One region of the Gottfriedia sp. NPDC057991 genome, then DNA from elsewhere that is predicted to be linked to it. Evidence: riboswitches for the same ligand, from Rfam matches in the RefSeq annotation. Region 1 holds a riboswitch; each other region holds the start of a gene.
What was found. Region 1 has a riboswitch for thiamine pyrophosphate ahead of ACFVR2_RS18280 (thiamine phosphate synthase). Riboswitches for the same ligand answer to the same signal wherever they lie in the genome.

Region 1 (3,285 bases):
TTGTACAGGTTTTGATGGAAATGTTGACGTTCTTTCCGTTTAATCGTATTTCCAAGTGTTTACACCTCCAAAACATAAAAATTAACGATTGATTTTAAATGCTTCGATCCAGTTACGATCGACTTTTCGTTTAAGGATTAAATCTCGAATTAATTTTCCAGTTGCTGGTGCAAGCAAAATACCATTTCGAAAATGGCCGGTCGCAAATAAGATATGATCATCTTCGGGATGAATTCCAATAAAGGGATTATAATCGAGCGTTCGCGGTCGTAATCCTGCCCAAAATGAATCAATTTTCATGTCTTCAATTTCGGGAAGCATTTTTTTAGCAATTTGTATTAATGACTCAATCCCTCTTAAGTTAGGGTTCTCATTCCATTCGTTATCGATCATCGTAGCACCGATGACAAGGCGACCGTCATTCCTTGGAACAATATAATTTTGTTCATGGAAAAGAGTATGTTTTAATACAACCTTTTCACTTCTGACCGAGATACATTCACCTTTAACGGGAATAATTTCGTGATGTAATCCAAGCTGCCCAAACAATGAATTACTCCAAACGCCACTTGCAACTACAATAGATTTTGCTTCAAAATTGCCATTTGTTGTTTTAATTAAATAATGTGAATCATTTTTTTGAATCTGAAATACATGAGTATATTCAAATATAGATGCACCTAAAATTTGAGCACTCTTGCAAAACGCGTTACAGGCAGAAACAGGTAATACATTCACGTCGTCTTCAATATAAGCTGCTCCAATTATGTTTGGATGGACGCCAGGTATCTGTTTTTTTAACTCCTCCTGGTTATACCAAAGTGCCGAAGTTTGAGTGAGTAATGGAGTTAATTGTTTTTTTTCTAATTCTGTATAAGCTAGTTTGAATATGCCACCTGTTTTTAGTTCAATATCAATTCCACATAATTCTTTTAATTCTTCTTGAAGTTGAAAATAAGTTAATTGACTGTTTCTAGCAAAAGTAAAAAATGACTCGGACTGATCCCACTCGGAATGGGCACCAAGCATTCCAGCAGCTGCCTTAGTTGTTTTCTGTCCAACTTGCTGTCCTTCAAGAACTGCGACATGAATATTTTCTTTCGCTAGATAATAAGCAATGGAACAACCTATTATTCCACCACCAATTACTACAACATCATATTTCTTGTTCATAAGCGAATTTGCACCTTTCAAAATATTGCAGCGCAGCTTCTAGAGGATTTCGGGCAGAAAATATGCCAGACATTACAGCAATACCATCAATGTCGTTCTCTTTTAGAACTTGAATATGTTCAGGTAATAATCCGCCGACTGCATAGATTGGTATAGTTAACGTTTTTTTCATCTCTGGAATTAGTTCAATCCCATTAGGTGTTAATCCATTTTTACACTCTGTTTCAAAACAATGACCGTACATAATATAGTCAGCTTTATCATTTTCTGCCTGTATTGCTTCAGTAAGTGTATGAACTGATTTTCCTACTCGTAAATTAGGAAAATATTCTTTTACATCAACAAGTGGAAGACCATGTCCTGGCAAGTGAATATTTGATAGGTTAGAGAAAATAGCGATATCTAAACGATCATTTAAAACAATTTTTTTCATATCTACTTTGTTTATTTTTAGTAGATTTAAGAGTGATATTAGCTCGATTGCCTTTTTCGACTTTTCGCGAATATGTACATAGTCGACTGCATCGATTATTTGAATTATTTTTGTAGCAAGTACTTCGACTGAGTGCTGATCATCTGTAATTGCAATAAGTTCCATGTCCCAGCCTCTTTCATTATCAAAATTTTTTCAACAAAAAAACCACTTTCCTAAAAAAAGAAAGTGGTTACAATGCACGCGAAAAAAGTTTAAAGTGCGCCACTTTCCTACGCAGGTACTAGCCTGTTCAGGTTTTGAGGGTTTAAAAGTAACTACTTTATTCTCAGCCCTTATCAAGGGATCCCCTAGTGATGAATATGTATGAAAATTAATCTTAGCATAGCATATAAAAAATAATATTCAATACTAAATTTATTTTTACTAGTCTAATTTTATTACCAGAAATTGGGCTTGAAGTATAGTGAAATCAAGTATTTTTGGGAGTATAAAAAAACAAAAAAATTTTTTTATTTGGAATTTCTGTAAAAATTTAGGGAAATAAAAACATTTACATTTTAAATTTGTGGGTTTATATTTAGTTTGAACAATTTAATAGATTGACTAGGGGTGTCCAATTAGTTGGGCTGAGAGAGAAACGCAATTAAGTTTCTTAACCCTCAGGACCTGATCTGGTTCATACCAGCGTGGGGAAGTTAGAAATTTCTCATTAATGATTTCATAATTGTTAATGTAGTTTTGCTAACACTTAGCCGGGTCTTAAAAATAAGATTCCGGCTTTTTTCATGCTTTAAATGAATTGGATTTCGTCCTTTTTAAACCAATTAAAAAGGGGAATGAAATCAAATGAACAATTCTGTAAATGAAATGAATTTTTCCATCATGTCTAGTTTTTCAGGGAGTAAGAAGGTATATGTTGAAGGATCTAGACCTGACATTAAGGTGCCAATGCGTGAGATTCAATTAAGTCCAACAACTGGCACTTTTGGAGAAGAAGAAAATGCTCCAGTTAGAGTATACGACACTAGCGGACCTTACACAGATTCAGCTAGCTCAGTTGATATTCGAAAGGGACTTAAGGCGATTAGACAAAACTGGGTGATTGAACGAAATGATGTTGAAGAGTATGAAGGGCGCGAAGTAAAGCCTGAAGATAATGGATATAGAAAAGAGCCAGATCAACATAATGTTGAAGTATTTAAAGGGTTAAAAAGAAAACCGTTACGTGCAAAGGATCATGGAAATATTACGCAAATGCATTATGCTCGTAAAGGGATTATTACACCTGAAATGGAATTTATTGCGATTCGAGAGAATGTTTCAGCTGAATTTGTTCGTGATGAGGTTGCAATAGGAAGAGCTGTCATTCCATCGAATATTAATCACCCTGAAAGTGAGCCAATGATTATCGGTCGTAATTTTCATGTGAAAATTAATGCCAATATAGGTAATTCAGCTGTCACGTCTTCAATCGAAGAAGAAGTAGAAAAAATGACATGGGCTACTCGTTGGGGAGCGGATACGATGATGGATCTTTCTACTGGTAAGAATATTCATACAACACGTGAATGGATTATCCGAAACTCTCCAGTACCAGTAGGGACAGTTCCGATTTATCAGGCGCTTGAAAAGGTTAATGGAATCGCTGAAGATTTAAGCTGGGAAGTATTTAGAGA
Region 2 (3,285 bases), on a different contig from region 1:
GTAGCCCCAAGGAAGAAGTCTAATTGTACAAACTTACGATAAATAAAAACTCCTAAAACCCATGTAATAAACGCGATCCAATCAATTTTCAACGATTTATTTATACTTGTTCTTTTTAGAATAAAATAATCCGTTAATAAAATTGCATATAGCGGTGCAAAAAATGAACCAATTGTATATAAAAATCCTTCATACTTTTCAATTGGGAAAATAACGGCTAATAATGTTCCTATAGCTGTAACGATAAGGGCTATATGTTTTCCATTTAGTTTTGGAAAAATGGTTGTAACTGATATTCCGGCAGAATATGCATCCATGAATGTTGTTGTAACAGTAGCTAGGACGACGATACCTACTGCAAACAATCCTAGATTTGCACTCATTAAAACAGCAACCGGGTCTACTTCATTAAAAGCAAGTGCTGCGCCTAGCCCAATAATATACATCCAAGAGCTACCAAACATATAACCTATAAAACTACCAATTGCTCCATCCTTTGTTGTCTTTGCAAATCGAGTATAATCACTAATTAATGGAATCCACGATAGTGGCATAATGACTGATAATTCAACTGCTTCTCCAAAAGATAATCCGGTAGTGCTTGGTTGAGTTAAGATTTTATCGCTTTTAAAAATAACAAAACACAGTACAATTGTTAGAACAAATAATAAACAAACGGCTAAACTATTAAGTTTTTTTGAAGCATTTTGTCCAAAGTACAACCAGATTGCGATTAATATTCCAATTACTAAACACCAAACCCATAAGTGATCAAATTTATAATCTTTTATTGTAACTAAATTGATTGAGCGAGCTCCTGTTAAAATCATAATTGCCGTCCAGCCTAGTAACTGTAGAACATTTAAAATCGAAAACAAATAGCTACCATAGCTACCAAATGAAATTTTTGTAGATTCCATTGCTGACAATCTTTGTTGAGAACCAATGACTCCACCTAAAATAAGTAATAGTGTTCCAAGTAAATGCCCTACTAAAATGGCCGTCAAACCTTTCTTAAAACCTAGTGGTGCTACCAGTGCACCAGTCATAATTTCCGCTACGGAAACTGCCGCACCAAACCAAAGTGTTGTAAAGTTCCACTTTGTCATTTTTGCATTTTGATTAGACATGTTGAACGCCTGCCTTTTCATACAATGAGTAGAAATGATGGACAGGACCTACCCCTTTTCCGATTGAAAAGGAATGTTGAATTGCTAATGTTATATAGGTTTTCGCCTCTCTAATTGCCTCATTTAATTCAAGTTCATTTGCTAAATTAGATGTAATCGCTGAAGATAAAGTACAACCTGTACCGTGGGTATTAATTGTATTAATTCTAACGCTGTTAAAGCTTGTAAACTCCTCACCATTAAAACAAATATCGGTCGCTTCACCTTCTAGATGACCACCCTTTACAAGGACGTTCTTAGCACCTAATGAGTGAATTTGAATAGCAGCTTCTTTCATCTCGTCAATCGTTGTAATTTTTCTTCCGGTAATAACTTCTGCTTCAGGAAGATTTGGCGTAATTACAGTTGCTAGCGGAATCAATTCTTGTATTAAAGCTTCCTTTGCATCCGGACTTAATAAATCAAATCCGCTTTTTGAAACCATAACTGGATCAACTACGATTTGCTTTGGTTTATATTGCTTTAGTTTCTCAGCAATTACTTTAATCGTCTCTATTTTGGATACCATTCCAATTTTTACAGCATCTACTTCAATATCAGTAAAAATTGCATCTAACTGACTAGCAATAATCTCTGGTGTCATGTCTTGTACTGCAAACACTCCTTGCGTATTTTGAGCTGTTACTGCTGTAATTACACTCATTCCAAAAACACGATGAGCCGAAAACGTCTTTAAATCCGCTTGAATACCTGCACCACCACTTGAATCAGAGCCTGCTATCGTTAATACTTTTTTCAATTTTCTTCCCCCTATTTCATGAATAGAACTCTTTGATCTTACAGATAGAAGATGAAACTTGATTTTAAATACAAAAAAGCACAAATCCCATAAGGACCTGTGCTCGAACAAATCAATGTTATGAATACAAAAAATGTATTCTACCGTTCACTTTCCTACGCTGGCATTATCCAGATCAGGTTAAAGGGTCAAAGACTATTGTGTCTTAATCTCAGCCGACCATTTACGGCACCCCTAGTACTATTCAATTATTTAAGTTGATTACTTTATCATCTTAATTAATCCTTCTACTTAATTCAAGTATTTAGACAGATTACTTTAAATTAAATCTTTTCTAGTTAACGCTATATTTCTATTTTGAATAATTTGTATCACAATTTGAACTACAAGTTTTTGCGATTGAGCAGGAACCACATTTACCTTTTTTAGTTTTCTTTATATATCGTAAAAGTGTCCACCCTGCGTATCCAAAAATAAGAGCTCCTATTATAATATTGACAATCATAAGTAAATACTCCTTTCTTTAGTAGCCTAATAGACTCCCAACTTGATAGATCATTAGCGCTAATACATATGCAATAACTAATGCATATCCAACTGAGAAATACGTCCATTTCACTGAACCTGTTTCCTTACGAATTGTCGCAACAGTTGCAAGACATGGTACATACAATAAGACAAAAACCATAAAGCTAAATGCAGAAAGTGCAGAGAATTGTGTTGACAATATCCCTTGTAAAGAATTCGCATTCGGCACGTGATAGATGATATTCATGGCAGATACGACAACCTCTTTAGCCAAAAATCCTGTTAGTAAAGAAGCACCTGCTTGCCATGTTCCGAATCCTAACGGTGCAAGTATTGGTGTAAGTATGCCCCCAATCATTGCTAAAAAGCTATCATCCATCGAAACACCTAAACCACTTGGTCCCATGTAAGATAATAACCATATTACGACAGAACCACCAAAAATAAACGTACCTGCTTTTCGAATAAATCCTTTACCTTTATCCCATGTACTTCTAAACAAAGCTTTACCTTGTGGCATACGGTACGGTGGGAGTTCTACGACAAATAATGAAAACTCACCCTTTAATATAGTAGATGAAAAAACCTTAGCTAATATTAGTGCAACTACTATTCCGAGTATATAAAGTGAAAATACAACTATTGCTTGGTTTTTCGCAAAAAAGGCTCCAACGAATAGTGCATACACTGGTAAACGTGCCGAACAAGACATTAATGGTGTTAACAAAATTGTGAGTAGTCTCTCTCTAGGCTGTTCAATTGTTCTAGCTGCCATAACTCCAGGTACATTACAACCAAATCCTATAATCATTGGAATAAATGCTTTCC
Region 3 (3,285 bases), on a different contig from region 1:
GACTGGAACTGTTGACTTAATAATATCAATTGTTTTTTGAGATAACATGAAAAATCCCCCTAATCACGATTTAAAGTAGTATTGTAAATACATCTTAATCTTAGACCTAGAATTCGTTTAAAGCAATATACAAAATACTTCTTTTGTGAATTTTTTCGAAAAAATACATAAAAGTTTAAAAAATGTTCACAATTATGCTATGATTAATTTTAAATAAAATAGTGAGGACAAGTTATGCGTTTAACAACTTATTCGGATTACTCTCTTCGTGTATTAATATTTCTAAGCTCAGAGCCTCGTGAAAAATTAGTTAAAATTAAGGACATCGCTGAAGCTTATGATATTTCTAAAAACCATTTAATGAAAATAATTTATAATTTAGGAAAGATGGGCTATATCGAAACGATACGTGGTAGAAACGGTGGAATCCGTTTAGCTAAATTGCCAACAGAAATAAATATCGGAGAAATAATCCGTAAAACTGAAGAAGACTTTAATATTGTAGAATGTTTTGAGCACGGTGGTACTTGTGTTATTACGCCCGTTTGTTCTTTAAAACATATATTTAATAACGCATTAGAACAATTTTTACAAGTATTAGATCAATATACATTAGAAGATGTTGTAAAGAACAATGCGATGCTTAAAGATTATTTTTCAAGTAGTAAAAAAGAATAAACTTTATTAAATTGAAGAGCGTTTGCAATTTAAAAAAACACAAAAACCAACAAAGGATTACTTTGTTGGTTTTCTTCATTTATTGAAGTCTATAAATTTTTATAGTTTTATATACTTTACATTTTCCATCGGTTCTTGGAATAAAGATGAAGCTATTTTACTAAAAATGGTTGGATCCCCAGTTGTAAAAAATTCGTGTGAAATGATTTCAGAGTTCGATAATATATTTTGTTGATCCAGTATTGCACTTACTTCTAAAGCTGTTTCATCGCCAGAGCTGATAAGTTGGATTGATGGTCCCATCACTTTTTGAATGATTGGACCGAGTAATGGGTAATGAGTACAACCAAGTATTAGGGTATCAATATTTGAATCAATAAGCGGTGCAAGAGTGTGTTTAACAATCTCAAATATTTCAGGTTTATTGTAGTCCCCATTTTCAACAATTCCAGCAAACTCTGGACATGCCAAACCTTCAATTAAAACTTTGTCATTAATCCGCTTTAGTGCAGAATGATATGCTTTACTATTAATAGTAGCATTCGTTCCTATGACACCGATGTGGTCATTTTGTGTTAATTTGATTGCTGCTCTGGCACCTGGGCGAACAACACCAATGACTGGGATTTGGAGTTTTTCTCGCATTTCATTTAAGACTATTGAAGTTGCTGTATTACAGGCGATGACTAACATTTTTATATCTTTTTCCAATAGAAAATTAGTCATTTCCCAAGTGAATTTTCTAATTTCCGTATATGGTCGTGATCCGTATGGACATCTTGCTGTATCGCCTAAGTATAAAATGTCCTCTTTAGGTAATTGTCTTATAATTTGTTTGGCAACTGTTAAGCCCCCAACACCTGAGTCAATGACTCCGATTGGTTTATTCAAAAAATCCCCTCATTTTACTTAATAATTTGTTGATGTAGTATATTCTTTATCCATCTAAGATTTTACTATAAGAAATGATATTTTTGTTTATCATTCTCTTTTTAAAAATGTTATAATTTCATAGTTTTATTTCGCTTATTAACTGAGTATTAAAACAATTAAACGCAAGTTAAAAATAATTCGTAAAATCAACCATTATCTGTTATATTTATGAGGAAAAGTTTATATATGAGAAAAATGTGGAGGAGCCAGTGTTGCTGGCCGAGATAGCGTCCTTAAGATGTTGACTCTTAGAACCTGATCTGGGTGATGCCAGCGTAGGGAACAGTATCTCTTTTTAGATATGTTTTTTACAGCGCATTTACGTCCGGGTTAGTATCCGGGCGTTTTTTTTTGTATAAACAAGAAACAAAAAGGAGATATAGATAATGAAAAAACTAGTAGTATTTTTAGTGGCTATTTGTTTAATGTTAACTGGATGTGGTCAAAACAAAACTGCCACTACTAAAAAGACAAAGAAATTAAAAAAGGTGACAGTCGTACTAGACTGGACGCCAAATACAAATCATACTGGGCTATTTGTTGCTAAGGAAAAAGGTTACTTTAAGGAACAAGGACTTGATGTAGATATAATCAGTCCGGGAGAAACAGGGGCAGACCAATTGGTGGCATCAGGTAAAGCAGATTTTGGGGTTTCTTATCAAGAGTCAATTACACAAGCAAGAGTTCAAAATGTACCGATTGTTTCAATTGCAGCAATTATTCAACATAATACTTCTGGGTTCGCATCACCAGTGAAAAAAGAAATTAAGTCTCCAAAAGATTTCGTTGGAAAAACATATGGTGGATGGGGTTCACCGGTTGAAAAGGCTATTTTAAAATCGCTTATGTCAGAAGAAAATGCGAATGTTAATAAGGTAAATATCGTTAATATGGGTGATGCTGATTTCTTTACAGCAGTAAAAAGAGATATCGATTTTGCGTGGATTTATCAAGGATGGACAGGGATTGAAGCAGAGCTTCGTGGAGAAAAATTAAACATGATTTATTTAACTGATTATAGTAAAAAGCTAGATTACTATACTCCAGTTTTAGCTACGAACGAAAAAATGATTAGTAAAAACCCTAAAATAGTAAAAGCATTTGTTGCTGCAGCATCAAAAGGATATAATTTTGCGATTGATAACCCAAAAGAAGCTGCATCAATTTTAATAAAGGATAATCCGGATTTAGATAAAAAATTAGTGGAAAAAAGCCAAGAATGGTTAGCATCTAAATATAAAGATGATGCAGACCGTTGGGGAGAGCAAAAATTATCAGTTTGGAAAAACTATGCAGATTTCTTAGCTGAAAATAAATTATTAGAAGGAAACTTTAAGCCAAAAGAAGCATTTACGAATGATTTCTTACCAGCGAAATAAGGAGGAGTTAATATGCAAACTACTTTAATGAGTGTCCAAATTATACCGAAAACAAATAATATTGAGGATGTTATTCCAGCAGTTGATGAAGCTATTAAAATTATTGATGAATCAGGTGTAAAATATCAAGTTCAACCATTGGAAACAACTATGGAAGGTGACTTGAAACAATTGTTAGAGGTTGTTCAAAAAATGAATGAAAGAATGATTGAAATAGGTTGCCATAATGTGATCACTCAAATGAAAATACTTTACCAACCACAAGGTATTACGATGGATGTGTTAACGGAGAAGT

Region 2: it holds a riboswitch for thiamine pyrophosphate, as region 1 does, so the genes downstream of both, thiD (bifunctional hydroxymethylpyrimidine kinase/phosphomethylpyrimidine kinase) here and ACFVR2_RS18280 (thiamine phosphate synthase) in region 1, are expected to answer to the same signal.
Region 3: it holds a riboswitch for thiamine pyrophosphate, as region 1 does, so the genes downstream of both, ACFVR2_RS00300 (ABC transporter substrate-binding protein) here and ACFVR2_RS18280 (thiamine phosphate synthase) in region 1, are expected to answer to the same signal.

Annotation. Positions count from the first base shown of each region.
Region 1 is NZ_JBHVQN010000005.1:370,439-373,723, reverse strand. Features, by position in the region: gene thiS (sulfur carrier protein ThiS) at 1-55, opposite strand, end outside; gene thiO (glycine oxidase ThiO) at 82-1,173, opposite strand; gene ACFVR2_RS18280 (thiamine phosphate synthase) at 1,157-1,771, opposite strand; TPP riboswitch at 1,859-1,968, opposite strand; TPP riboswitch at 2,205-2,319, shown strand; gene thiC (phosphomethylpyrimidine synthase ThiC) at 2,456-3,285, shown strand, end outside.
Region 2 is NZ_JBHVQN010000003.1:276,812-280,096, forward strand. Features, by position in the region: gene cytX (putative hydroxymethylpyrimidine transporter CytX) at 1-1,130, opposite strand, end outside; gene thiD (bifunctional hydroxymethylpyrimidine kinase/phosphomethylpyrimidine kinase) at 1,123-1,929, opposite strand; TPP riboswitch at 2,065-2,175, opposite strand; gene ACFVR2_RS12840 (FeoB-associated Cys-rich membrane protein) at 2,282-2,434, opposite strand; gene feoB (ferrous iron transport protein B) at 2,453-3,285, opposite strand, start outside.
Region 3 is NZ_JBHVQN010000001.1:60,790-64,074, forward strand. Features, by position in the region: gene hmpA (NO-inducible flavohemoprotein) at 1-48, opposite strand, end outside; gene ACFVR2_RS00290 (RrF2 family transcriptional regulator) at 235-678, shown strand; gene racE (glutamate racemase) at 778-1,569, opposite strand; TPP riboswitch at 1,801-1,910, shown strand; gene ACFVR2_RS00300 (ABC transporter substrate-binding protein) at 1,998-2,990, shown strand; gene ACFVR2_RS00305 (thiamine-binding protein) at 3,003-3,285, shown strand, end outside.